3 regions of the Vibrio lentus genome follow, and region 2 is predicted to be linked to each of the others. Evidence: predicted binding sites of a transcription regulator. Region 2 holds the regulator's gene; each other region holds the start of a gene.
What was found. The regulator PurR, encoded in region 2, represses purine synthesis genes. The targets are predictions, from matches to a motif close to TNANGNAAACGTTTNCNTNA.
Positions count from the first base shown of each region.

Region 1: a site for PurR is predicted at 2,259-2,278, ahead of QWZ07_RS15555 (phosphoribosylaminoimidazolesuccinocarboxamide synthase). Genes of this name have one in related genera too.
Region 3: a site for PurR is predicted at 2,411-2,430, ahead of QWZ07_RS01690 (formate--tetrahydrofolate ligase). Genes of this name have one in related genera too.

Region 1 covers NZ_JAUFQE010000002.1:1,593,786-1,598,075, forward strand. Annotated here, with positions in the region: gene QWZ07_RS15540 (tetratricopeptide repeat protein) at 1-927, shown strand, start outside; gene QWZ07_RS15545 (hypothetical protein) at 1,093-1,281, shown strand; gene QWZ07_RS15550 (SulA-like leucine-rich domain-containing protein) at 1,675-2,082, shown strand; gene QWZ07_RS15555 (phosphoribosylaminoimidazolesuccinocarboxamide synthase) at 2,377-3,480, shown strand; gene QWZ07_RS15560 (hypothetical protein) at 3,603-3,980, opposite strand; gene QWZ07_RS15565 (helicase-related protein) at 4,184-4,290, opposite strand, start outside.
Region 2 covers NZ_JAUFQE010000002.1:1,799,041-1,803,330, reverse strand. Annotated here, with positions in the region: gene QWZ07_RS16455 (TVP38/TMEM64 family protein) at 1-211, opposite strand, end outside; gene QWZ07_RS16450 (TfoX/Sxy family DNA transformation protein) at 345-935, opposite strand; cyclic di-GMP riboswitch class I at 1,063-1,148, opposite strand; gene purR (HTH-type transcriptional repressor PurR) at 1,319-2,323, opposite strand; gene torD (molecular chaperone TorD) at 2,641-3,288, opposite strand; gene torR (two-component system response regulator TorR) at 3,577-4,290, shown strand.
Region 3 covers NZ_JAUFQE010000001.1:414,076-418,365, reverse strand. Annotated here, with positions in the region: gene QWZ07_RS01705 (hypothetical protein) at 1-20, opposite strand, end outside; gene QWZ07_RS01700 (CreA family protein) at 269-745, shown strand; gene QWZ07_RS01695 (inosine/guanosine kinase) at 862-2,166, shown strand; gene QWZ07_RS01690 (formate--tetrahydrofolate ligase) at 2,461-4,209, shown strand.

The DNA.
Region 1 (4,290 bases), 210 kb from region 2:
TCTCAGTATCGATTAGCCCAATCGTATGAGCTGGGTACTGGCATGCCTAAAAACACCGATGACGCATTCTATTGGTATTCGCAATCAGCGGACAGTGGCAATGCAGATGCGCAGTTTAGACTGGGCGAATGGTACATGGCAGGTACAAAAGTCGAGCAAGATAATAAACTCGCCTTAGAATGGTTCATCAAAGCGGCACTGAAAGGTAACAAGCAAGCGCCTCTAGAAGTAGCCAAGATCTATGAATCCTCACTTGATAAAGAACTATTGCAACCGTTAGATGCAGCGCAGCTATGGTATGAAGCAGCTTTAAAAAACAATCCTAATGCAGAAGATGGCTACAATCGCATTCTGGAAGCACAGTTCAACCAACAGCGTGCCAAGCAAATCTCTTCGATTGAGCAGCTCAATGACAACGTCAGTGCAGAAGCCAATACAAATCAAGCAAGTACCTTCCCTTCGGCACTAACTTCTAGAGACCAAGCAACACGTTCTAATCTAACAAGCTCTGACTATATGATTGGCGTAGTGCTTGCCGTTTTGATTGCAATAGTGAGTATCAGCGCGACTCTGGTTATCTCGCGAAAGCGACAAGGCCTGAAGTCTGGTGAGTTAAATCAGCAGCAACAGACACTGGAAGCACAGCTTAGTGCGAAAGACTTCACCATTAAGCAGCAAAAGCGTCAGCTTCAAACAATCTACAACGAATTGAAGAAGCAGAAAAACAACAAAGGTATGAATGCTTTGCAAGTGGCCTGTGCTCTCTTTGGCTACACACCTAAATCTATTCCTGACCAAAAAAGCATTAAGATTCGATACAAACAACTCTCTAAAATCTATCACCCTGATGGTCATGGATGTAACGAAGAAATGAAACGTTTGAACAATGCGCTAAAAACCATTTTACAAAATGTTACAAAACCGTAAACAACTACACATATTCATTTTCCAAGATCGCAAAGATACCGATTTTATTAGTGTTGCAATCGATCCCCCTCTCAAAAACGGGTAACAAACTATTAACTAATGGGTCTTACTTGTGTCATAATTTGCGCCGAAAATACACCTGACTTAAACAGGTGAGGAGAAAATATGTTCACAATAGAAGGCGTTTGTGATTGGTGCAAAAAGCCAAGCCTAGTAAAAAAGCACGACTACCTAGATGGTAAGTGTCACCATGCATGTAAAGAGTGCAATGATATTGCAACCATTGATGTTCGCCAGTTCAATATTGGTGAAATGGAAATGAGAACAAAACTCTCCCAAGCGACACTGAGATAAGTAACACCGTTGAAATATAAGAAAGCGCCTAAGGCGCTTTTTTTGTATCTGGGGTTTATCTTCTTATCTTCTTGTCTTCTTATCTTCTTATCTTCTTATCTTCTTATCTTCTTATCTTCTTATCTTCTTATCTTCTTATCTTCTATACAGGTGTATACAGTGCTTTTCTGCAAAAACCACTGTATACACCTGTATAGAAATCACATTTTTTCAATTTATGAGACAAAATAGAAAAACCAGTCGAATTTAATTTTCAAATAAATATCAACAACTTAAGCTGAAACCTCTTACTTGCCCGCAATAAAACGACCAATAATCCCGCAAAAACCGCTTGATCTTATAAGCAACAAAAACTACTGTATACACATACAGCATGTATATAAGGACAGCAAAATGATTCAAGCACACGTTAAAGCCCAACACTCTAGCCCGCTAGTTCACTGCGCATTTACATCAGTTTCTCGTAAAAGCAAAAACTCAAACGAGGAAGCGTTGTTCGCAAGAATGGCGTTGCTGTCCAATCAACATCAATGGCTGCTGTTTACTGCTCAAACGCCAAGACCATCCGCTAAGCAGCTTAAGCAACACAATGTTTGCTGCGAGCGCGTTATCCATATGAAAGCGTCGAACCAAATGAATGAAGTAGAGACAGTCGAGAAAGCAATACGCTCAGGAAACGCGAGCGCAATCGTTGCGAGTACGTCGATCGACTCATTCAGCCAACAATACCTGAGAACGTTAGGCCAACGCTTTCAATGCGAAGTGTTCTTCATCGATGAAACTTCAGAGCGTATTCATTAAGCCAACCTCGCTTAACAATTTAGCTCACAAACGTAGCTTAATCTTTTAGCTAACAAACTTAAGTTAACTTAACAGCATAGCTCCAAAACACAGCCCAACAGACTGCCTTCCCCTGCCCTACAATTCGCCAATTTTCTAGCGAATAGTTAGGCGGGGGTTTTTATTTGATCAATAGATTTAGCAATCGTTTGCTTTTTATCTGGAAGCAAATAGTAGATTGGGTATAATGCCCGTCTAATCATGTGCACACCGCACTTCTCTGTATGACGTTTGATAAAAGATAGGAATGTCTAAATGAGCCTTGCTGATCAAGTTCTTGCCGTAAATGATGACCTACCAATCCGTACTGATAAACCTGTCCACAGCGGCAAGGTTCGTTCGGTCTACTGGTTAACTGAAGAAGATAGCCAACGACTAATCAAAGAGAAAGGCTATAATGTAGCACCCGATGCGCCTTTAGCCATCATGGTGATCAGTGACCGTATCTCTGCGTTTGATTGTATTTGGCGTGGTGAAGGTAATCTTAAAGGTGTTCCAGGTAAGGGAGCGGCTCTGAATGCTATCTCTAACCACTGGTTCAAATTGTTTAAAGACAACGGCCTTGCTGACAGTCACATTCTTGATATCCCTCACCCATTCGTATGGATTGTACAAAAAGCTCGCCCAGTCATGATCGAAGCGATTTGTCGTCAATACATCACGGGTTCTATGTGGCGTGCATACGCGAACGGCGAACGTGAATTCTGTGGTATCGAGATGCCTGAAGGCCTTGAGAAAGACAAGAAGTTGCCTGAGCTACTGATCACGCCTTCTACAAAAGGGATTTTGAAAGGAATTCCTGGTGTACCAGAAGCTGACGATGTGAACATCACTCGCAACAACATCGAAGACAATTTCGCAGCGTTCAACTTTACTCAAGCAAGTGACATTGCGCATTACGAGAAACTTCTAAAAGAAGGCTTCAACGTAATTAGCCAAGCGCTAGCAAAAGTCGATCAAACCTTTGTCGATACGAAATTTGAGTTTGGTTACGTCAACGATGCTCAAGGTAAAGAAAAGCTTATCTACATGGATGAAGTGGGTACGCCAGATTCATCTCGTATTTGGGATACTCAAGAGTACAACAAGGGCAACATCGTCGAGAATTCTAAAGAAGGATTCCGCCAGTTCTTACTTAACTACTTCCCTGACGCGGATATTCTTTTGAACAAAGAACGTATGCCAGAACGTGAAGCATTAGCTCGTGACAATGAACTTCCTTTGGATGCATTGATGTCTCTGTCTCGTACTTACCTTGATATCGCAGCGAAAATCACCGGTGGCGAGATTGTATTAAGCGACAATCCGAAGCAAGAAATCATTGATGTGCTTCGTGCCGATTACGGACTAATTGATTAGTCGACTAATCACATGCTAGAAAGCTAATAAGCTAGCTAGTAAGCACAAATTTTAGATACTAAAAGGGCCTCAATATTGAGGCCCTTTTTACAATGTATATTTCATCAAAGCTTAGTTAGTGATCAAAGCTTGATAGTGAACTCTTCACCAGAGTTATCTGCAATCACCAAATGACTACGCGATTCAATATAATCAATCTGCTCGTCTTCAAGCGAATATGGCATGACAACCTTGAGCTCATTGATCCCTTCTAGCTTGGCAAGCTTGAGCAAGGTAACAATGTTCGACTCATCACTTTTACGCGTCGACATTGATTTCAATGCCATTTGCCATAAGCGATCTTCCGGGCTGGCGAGCTCTTTAATGCTATCTCTCCAGACAGTACTGAATACTGGCGCGATAGTGGTGAGAGCTTCCAGAAAAGTCCATTTTTTACTGCATGAGGCGCCAAGAAATGTTGTGTAATCGAACTCTACACGCGTCTCTTCCTGTTTATCCATGATGTCCCCCGACACTTTGGCAACACAATATACTCAATATCTATCAACTCTTTCTTTATAGCAATAGGATATAGAAGAATGGTCTTTTATGACCTTTTGATTGGTTAAAAAGGCATATAAAAATCAAACTTGTAACATAAAAAACACTGAAAAATCATATATGCACCTATTTGATTAATATTTTAGAGATAAAACTTATCCATCTATTTTATGTCGATAATCCGACTCGCTTTCTTATATTGAATCCGCCAACCAGACCATGTTGGAAGCTCCCAACGCTTAGGCGATAACTTTCGACTCCCCGACTGAT
Region 2 (4,290 bases):
CAACCGCAGCGCCAGGAATTGAGAAAGCCGTGATCATGACATAGGCGGCGAAGTAAATTGCAGCAGCGGCAATAAAATTGCTCTCGATGTAGTCATTCAAAACAGCTTGTTGAGCTTTCGCATTCTCAAGTGTTAGGTATTGGCCGAAATTGACGCCTAACAAGACGATCGTTACGACCAATACGATACCCAATATCATTTTCTTACTCATTGATACTTCCTCTAATTTTTCAATGCATACCATTAGTATAGATAGACAGGCAAAGCATAGATTAACTTTCAACAGATATAAAAAAAGCCGCAAGAATGCGGCTTAGTTATGTAGATAGTTTGAACTGACAATATTAATTGACGCGACTGATAAGCTCTTCACGACGTTGCTGCGGTATAACAGACCAATGAGTACCATTGATCGCACCTTCTAGCGCCCAAAGCAGCTCAATGCTGACAGAGGAAGCATGTGATTCCTTGATGGCGTTAAATGCGTTTACAGAGCCAGATTCATATAAACATTCTACAGAATCGATCCCAGCCTTTTTTAACATACGCTCGGTAGCGAGTCGAAGGTTAGGGAGGTCCTTTAATCGAGTTGGCTTAGCAGAAGATTGCTCAGCTTTCTCTTCTTTAGCAAACCCCAAAGACGTCGTAGCAAGCTGCAAGATTTTCTCTTGGTCTTGCCACAAGCCTTCCGGCAATGCGAAATACTTTGTGACGACAGGGAAACCACGTTTTTTGTAGACGTATGGTCGAAACCCTTGTTGCTCGAATTGCTTTGTTGTGTCTTTGTCCGCTCTTATGTGCAGCTGGTCGTTAACAACCAGAGCAAACATAGTGTCATCAGCAAAAAGCCCGAATCCACCAAACATTGAGCGTGATTTTATTTTTCCTAGGGGCTCAAATAATTTCATTGAGTCCTTTAGTATCGGTTTATCCATGTTATCTATCTCGGTGTATTTGAACTACGCCACCAAATAAGCAGGTCCGAGAGATTAGCAAAATGTTGCAATTAAATTGTCAATAAGCCGTAAATTACTAAATTGTTAGTAATTACCGCATTTTGCCATCGGTAACCCCGCTACCATACCAACGAGTGGTTTAGGCCGGAAGCTTTGCGTCTCACTCTTTCGAGTGGTTTGCCCTGTGCGTGACTGACTGAATAGAATAAAGTTTTTGTTGAATGAGGCTCACACCTGATATTTCAAAATGTGATATTGCTTCAATTAATGATCTTGGTGTTATGCAACTGGGTTTATTTTATCTGCTTATAAAAAAAGCGCACTCAAAGGTGCGCTTAATGAAATTAAACTCGATTTATCAATTAATTTAACGTTTTAACTGTGCTTCGCTCAACAATTTCTGGGTGCATTTCGAAGACACGTTTTTCATGATCTTTATCTTTAATGCGCTCTAACAAAATTTCGAATGCATTTTTACCAACACGACGCTTAGGTTGGTGAACCGTCGTCAATGGTGGAGAGAAGTATTCTGCAAGTTCAATGTTGTCGTAACCGATAACCGAAATATCTTCAGGAATACGAATACCTTGCTGTTGCAGGCGACTCATCAGGCCAAGTGCCATAGTGTCGTTAAAACAGAACACAGCGGTAGGGCGATCTTCCATCTGAGCAATTCTATCAGCCGCAAGTACAGCGGTATCACACTCAAAGTTACCTTCAATGATGAGCTTTTCGTCGGTTGCGACCTTCGCTTCATTGAGTGCGCGTTTGTAACCCGCGATGCGTTCTACACATGCTGCTTTGTCTAAGTGGCCACTTAAACAAGCAATCTTTGTGTGACCACGTTCTAGCAGGTACTTGGTTGCTAGATAGCCGCCTTCTTCAGAGTTATCGATGATCTTATCAGCCTGAGAGGTTTCAGGGCCCCAGTCCATGACAACTTTTGGGATATCAGCATGGCGATCTAACATGCCACGAAGTTCTTCTGTTAAGTCGGAACACATAACCAAGATGCCATCTACACGTTTTTCTGCAAGCATTCGTATGTAGTCACGTTGCTTCTCATAGATACCACCCGTGTTACACAGAATCAAAGTGTAACCTTGACGGTAGCAGTAGCTTTCAACACCATCGATCACTTCAGAGAAGAAGAGGTTTGTTGATTGAGTCACTAACATGCCGATAGTACGTGTTGAATTGCATTTCAAGCTACGCGCAACAGCACTTGGTGCGTAGTTTAACTCGTCTACGGCTTTATTTACTTTCTCTTGAGTCGCTTCTGCAACAAAACGTGTCTTGTTGATTACGTGAGAAACGGTGGTAGTTGATACGCCTGCTAAGCGAGCGACATCTTTTATAGTGGCCATGGTTTTATCCTATTAGAAGCTACTTTCCCAAAGTACGGAATAAAGTAGCCGTTAAGCTACCTAACTAAGAGCTTAAATTTGTAGGGCTCTTTGGGGTACTAAAGTGCTAAAAAACAAAAAACCGCTATTGAGCGGCTTGTCTTAACACCGAAATGCTCTGAACTTAAATAAGCATAGCATTTCGTGAATGTTTCATATTTTATCGTTTGCGGTCACAATTTTAGACTGACTAGAAATTACTCGCAATAAAATTCACCCAGAAATCTTGGTGAATTGTCACATTCTATTGAATTTGTTTACTTAATCATCAGCGTATCTTATTCACCCGCTAAATACTGAGTGTCCAAATTACAGAAGGCCACGAGAAGAGTTGCCACAGATGCATAGAAACCGAATGAATCGATCTCACAACATTTAACGTTGAACTTTGGTACCCAAGTAAGGAGTTGTTGTTCAATAAATTGCTGTTGAACAGTGAACGATTTTTCTAATTCTTCTTCAAGCTCAGTTTCATTTGAACGGATGATGAGATTGCCAAGGAAATCAAGTTCGATAGCAATGTGGTCTGCTGGCTCTTTCAGATCTTGGTTAACCACCAAGTTGTGCTTAGCCATGATCTCTTCCATGTCTTTAGCTGGCTTATCGTTTAATAGACCTGTTTCGCCGATATACATTGAAGCGTAAGGTAGAGCACCATGTTTATCTGTCTTTAAAAATAGATCGCAAAAGTCAGCAGACAGTTCTAGTTGGGCATCTTCACGTGTTTGTAGACGGTTCAATGCGTCTACCAGTTTATCAATCGCAGGCTTGAGTGTTTCGTTTTCGCCTAAACCAGTCAGGAAAGAACGGATCTCAACAGAGTGGTAGTGGTCGAGTTCTTCTTGTGTGAGCTCTTTAGCGAACAAGCTTGATAGCCACCAGTAGATTTCAGCTCTTTGTTCGTTGAATGCTTTCGTATCTTTCATTTCATAGATCCTGATTTAGTCTTGTGATGTTTATATACCCAAGCATCGCGAAGTCATTTGGGTATAAGCACACCAAGGCTCAATAACAAGGTTATTTGCTAAACGCAAAGTGACTCGTTAGTCGTAATGCCTATATTGAATTGCGATGGACGATAAATAGCAAGGTTTTAGATTGTCTTGTATCAAAAAAGATTCATGTTTCTCGCTTTTATCTGCTGTACCACTAGAATTGTTACTAGTTATGAATAGAATGGTTACTGAAACTATTAAATAAGAAAAGTGGTGTAGATGAGCTATCACGTATTAGTCGTAGAAGATGATGTGGTAACCCGAAGTAAGCTGGTTGGATATTTCCAGAACGAAGGTTACACAGTGAGCGAAGCGGAAAGCGGCGCTCAGATGAGAAACGTGTTGGAAGAAAACAACGTTGATCTCATTATGCTAGACATCAACTTACCAGGCGAAGATGGATTGATGCTAACTCGCGAATTACGCAGTCAATCGGACATTGGGATTATTTTAGTTACTGGACGCACGGATAGCATCGACAAAATTGTAGGCCTAGAAATGGGCGCAGACGATTATGTTACTAAACCCTTCGAACTTCGCGAGTTATTAGTTCGAGTTAAAAACTTACTTTGGCGTATTGCTGCGGCTCGCAAAACCGCGGTTGGTACGGCAGTTGAAGCTGAAGACGAATCTGTGGTTCGTTTTGGTGAGTGGACGTTTGATATCCCTCGTCGTGCTTTAAGTAAAAATGGTGAGCCAGTTAAGCTGACTAAAGCAGAATATGAGCTGCTCGTTGCGCTTTCTTCTTACCCTAACCAAGTGTTAAGTCGCGAACGTATTTTGAACATGATCAGCCACCGAGTGGATGCTCCAAATGATCGAACCATCGACGTGCTAATCCGTCGCATGCGTGCGAAGATGGAGTTCGACCCTAAGAACCCACAAATCTTTGTGACGGTTCACGGTGAAGGTTACATGTTTGCTGGTGACTGA
Region 3 (4,290 bases), on a different contig from region 2:
TCAGGTATTTCGTTATTCATTCTATTAGTACCTACGTTTAGTATCCCCAAATATCACAGTTATTTGGAAGACATATGGTCGACTGAGGTGCCGAGCTACAAGCAGAGAGCATACAGAGCATGACCAAGGCCAACAAGTACTTTAAATGCTTCATATTTTTCATTCTCCAACAACATCCTTTAAGAACTCGGTGAAAAGCTCTACACTCGTATTCACGCTTTCAATATTCCTATAGTAAACAGAACTATATAAATAAAAAGGACTTCTTATGAAAAAAGCCTTAATAGCAGTTGGTATCATGACATTGTTGGCTGGCTGCTCAGACAATGAAGTTGGCGACGTATCTCTCGGTTTCTTCACCATGAAAGATATCAAGATGTCTTCTCTAGATGACGACAAGATCGCAGGTGTGACTTGTCATATCGCATCCATCGAAGCAAACCTTAGCCTGTCAGATCCAAGTGATAGCTCTATCTCTTGTCGTCAAACAGGTGAAATCACACCAGAAATGATTGCTCAAATAGACAAGAGCAAATCCGGCGAAGTGGTATTCAAGCAATCGAAAAGTATCTTTTTCAAAACAATGAAAGTTCGCCGCATCTACGACGCAGAGAATCAATCATTGCTCTACTTGTCTTACACCACAAAAGAAACAGAGGGTAGCTTCAAACACAGCCTTTCCACTGTTCCTCTATGGGGTACAAAGGCTTACGTTGATCCTGCTACGTTAGTCCCTACGGAATAACGAGCTTGAATCACCTGTACAGACATTGTGCAGGTGATTCAAAATGTAATAAAAATGAAAGAAACAGAAACAAAATGTGATATCATGCGGCAAAATTTTTTCACTGTATTTGTCATATGAAATTTCCTGGACAGCGTAAATCTAAGCACTACTTTCCAACTCACGCCCGTGATCCGTTGGTCAACCAAATTCAACAAACACCTAAGCTACACCGCGCAACAGTTGTCGGTATAGGTCAAACGATTGTTGATATCGAAGCCCGTGTTGACAACGAGTTCCTAGAAAAATATGAGCTGAGTAAAGGTCACTCGCTTGTATTGGAAGAAAGTAAAGCCGATGCCCTTTACGAAGAGCTAGTTGAACGTGGTTTGATTACGCATCAATACCCTGGCGATACCATTGGTAACACGCTACACAACTACTCTGTTCTTGCAGACAGTAAATCAGTTCTGCTTGGCGTTATGTCTAAGAAAATCGAAGTGGGTTCGTTTGGTTACCGCTACCTTTGCCGTACCTCTTCTCGCATGAACTTAAACCACCTACAAACAGTTGATGGTCCAATTGGTCGTTGTTACACGCTAATTACCGAAGATGGCGAACGTACGTTTGCGATCAACGAAGGACACATGAATCAACTGCTTCCTGAAAGTATTCCTGAGCAAATTTTCGAAAAAGCCTCTGCATTAGTTGTATCTTCATACCTAATGCGCGGTAAGCCTGAAGATCCAATGCCAAAAGCCGTACAAAAAGCGATTGAATATGCGAAAGCACACAATGTGCCTGTTGTACTGACGCTTGGTACTAAATACGTGATCGAAGGTAATGCTGAATGGTGGCAAGAATACCTGAAAGAGAACGTTACCATCGTCGCGATGAACGAAGACGAAGGTGAAGCATTAACGGGCGAAAAAGATCCATTACTTGCAGCGAATAAAGCGCTTGAGTGGGTTGACCTTGTTTTATGTACTGCGGGCCCTGTTGGCTTGTACATGGCAGGTTACACGGACGAACCAGCGAAACGCGAAACCACACTGCCATTGTTACCGGGTAACATCCCTGAGTTCAATAAATACGAATTCAGCCGTGCTATGCGTAAGCAAGATTGTGTAGACCCAGTAAAAGTATATTCTCACATTGGCCCTTATCTAGGTGGCCCACTTGAGATTAAGAACACCAATGGCGCAGGCGACGGTGCACTTTCTGCACTGCTACACGATATGGCAGCAAACAGCTACCACTACGTAAATGTACCAAACTCAGAGAAACACGAGCACGCTTGTCTAACTTACTCGTCACTGTCTCAAATTTGTAAGTACGCAAACCGTGTAAGCTACGAGGTATTGACTCAACACTCACCTCGCCTTTCTCGTGCCCTACCGGAACGCGAAGATAGCTTAGAAGAAACATACTGGGATCGTTAATCTAGATTGAGGCACTGATTCCAACGGGTTAGTGAAGCATTCTAAGATGACCAATTCCTAAGAGGGCTGCTATATGCAGCCCTTTTTCTATTGGTGAGTTATGTGAATGGCGCAACACCTAATCAAATCTAATTTTTTGCCAGATTAAGATTTGATCTCGCGCAATGACTGTTTAGATCTGTTATCTTCCAGCACATAATTCGTGTGGTTTGCCTTTACTTGGCAAATTTATACAGTACTATCGCCACGCAAACGTTTACGTAACACCTTTCGGTTCTGATATAAGGAGCAAATATGCTATCTGATATTGATATTTGTCGCTCAACTCCCCTTAAAAACATCAGTGAGATTGCCAAGCAAGCTGGCCTGAATCATGAAGAACATCAACCCCTTGGGCTTTACAAGTCTAAGGTTTCTCTTACGTCACTTGAACGCCTCTCTGACCAACAAGACGGCAAATTGATCGTTGTAACTGCTATTACACCTACGCCACTCGGTGAAGGAAAAACGGTCACTACAATTGGCCTTGCACAAGGTCTCGCCCAAATAAACCAATCTGCGATGGCGTGTATTCGTCAGCCTTCTATGGGCCCAGTATTTGGTGTCAAAGGCGGTGCTGCTGGCGGTGGTTACTCTCAAGTGGCGCCAATGGAGCAGTTAAATCTCCACTTAACAGGTGATATTCATGCAGTGACAGCGGCTCATAACCTCGCCTCTGCTGCGATTGATGCTCGTTTATATCATGAGCAACGTGAAGGGTTAGAAGCCTTTGAAGCGCGCTCTGGCTTAAAAGCATTAGATATAGACCCAAGCAGAATCGTTTGGCGACGCGTGCTTGACCATAATGATCGCGCATTGCGCATGATCACGGTAGGTAAGAACGAGGCAGACAAAACAATCAACGGCTTTGAGCGCGAAGATGGCTTTGATATCTCGGCCGCTTCAGAGCTAATGGCCATTCTTGCGCTGGCTGACGACCTGCAAGATTTAAGAAAACGTATTGGTCGTGTGGTACTCGCTTATAACCACCAAGGCATGCCATTAACCGCAGATGACTTCAACGTTGCAGGCGCAATGACCGTAACAATGAAAGATTCAATTGAACCAACATTAATGCAAACACTTGAGGGTGTGCCAACGCTGATTCACGCAGGCCCGTTCGCAAACATTGCACATGGTAACTCTTCAATTATTGCCGATAAGATTGCTCTCAAACTGAGTGATTTTGTAGTGACTGAAGGCGGTTTTGGCTCCGACATGGGTTTTGAAAAAGCGTGTAACATCAAAGTTAAAGCATCGAATAAAAAACCTGATTGCGCTGTTATAGTCGCTACATTACGCGGTCTAAAAGCCAACTCAGGCTTATACGATTTAAGACCAGGCACCGCATTACCAGAATCAATCTTCAATGATGACCAAGAAGCCCTTATCGCTGGCTTTGAGAATCTGAAATGGCACATCAACAATGTTAAGCAATACCAAGTGCCTGCCGTTGTCGCCATCAACCAATTCCCACAAGACTCGATTCAAGAGTTAAACACACTAAAACAGCTAATCACCGACTTTGACCCTAATGTGACCGTTGAAATCAGCGAAGCTTTTGGTAAAGGCGGAGAAGGTGCGACGTTATTAGCTCAAGCAGTGGTCAATGCGTGTGAAAACGAGAGCGACTTTAAAGCACTTTATGAATCTGAGCAGAGCTTAGAAGAAAAGTTGATGGCAGTCGCCGAGGTCGGTTACGGCGCAGCAAGTATTTCACTATCACCTTTAGCCAAGCAACAACTCGCTGAATTCAACCAACATGGATACAGCAGACTGTCGGTATGTTTGGCAAAGACACCGCTATCTATTTCGACTGAAGCACAAGTTAAAGGCGCTCCTACCCAGTTTGATGTACCAGTTAGAGAACTGAAGCTTTGTGCCGGTGCGGGGTTCATCTACGCTTTGTGTGGCAATGTAATGACCATGCCGGGCTTACCGGATAAACCGGCGTTCATGTCGTTAGATATTGATGAAAAAGGAAATATCGTTGGCCTTAGCTAAATAATGATGGCGAATTGATTTTCGATCTAACCGATATACTTGAACAGTATGCTACTTCGAGCCGTCATTTCTGAACGGAAT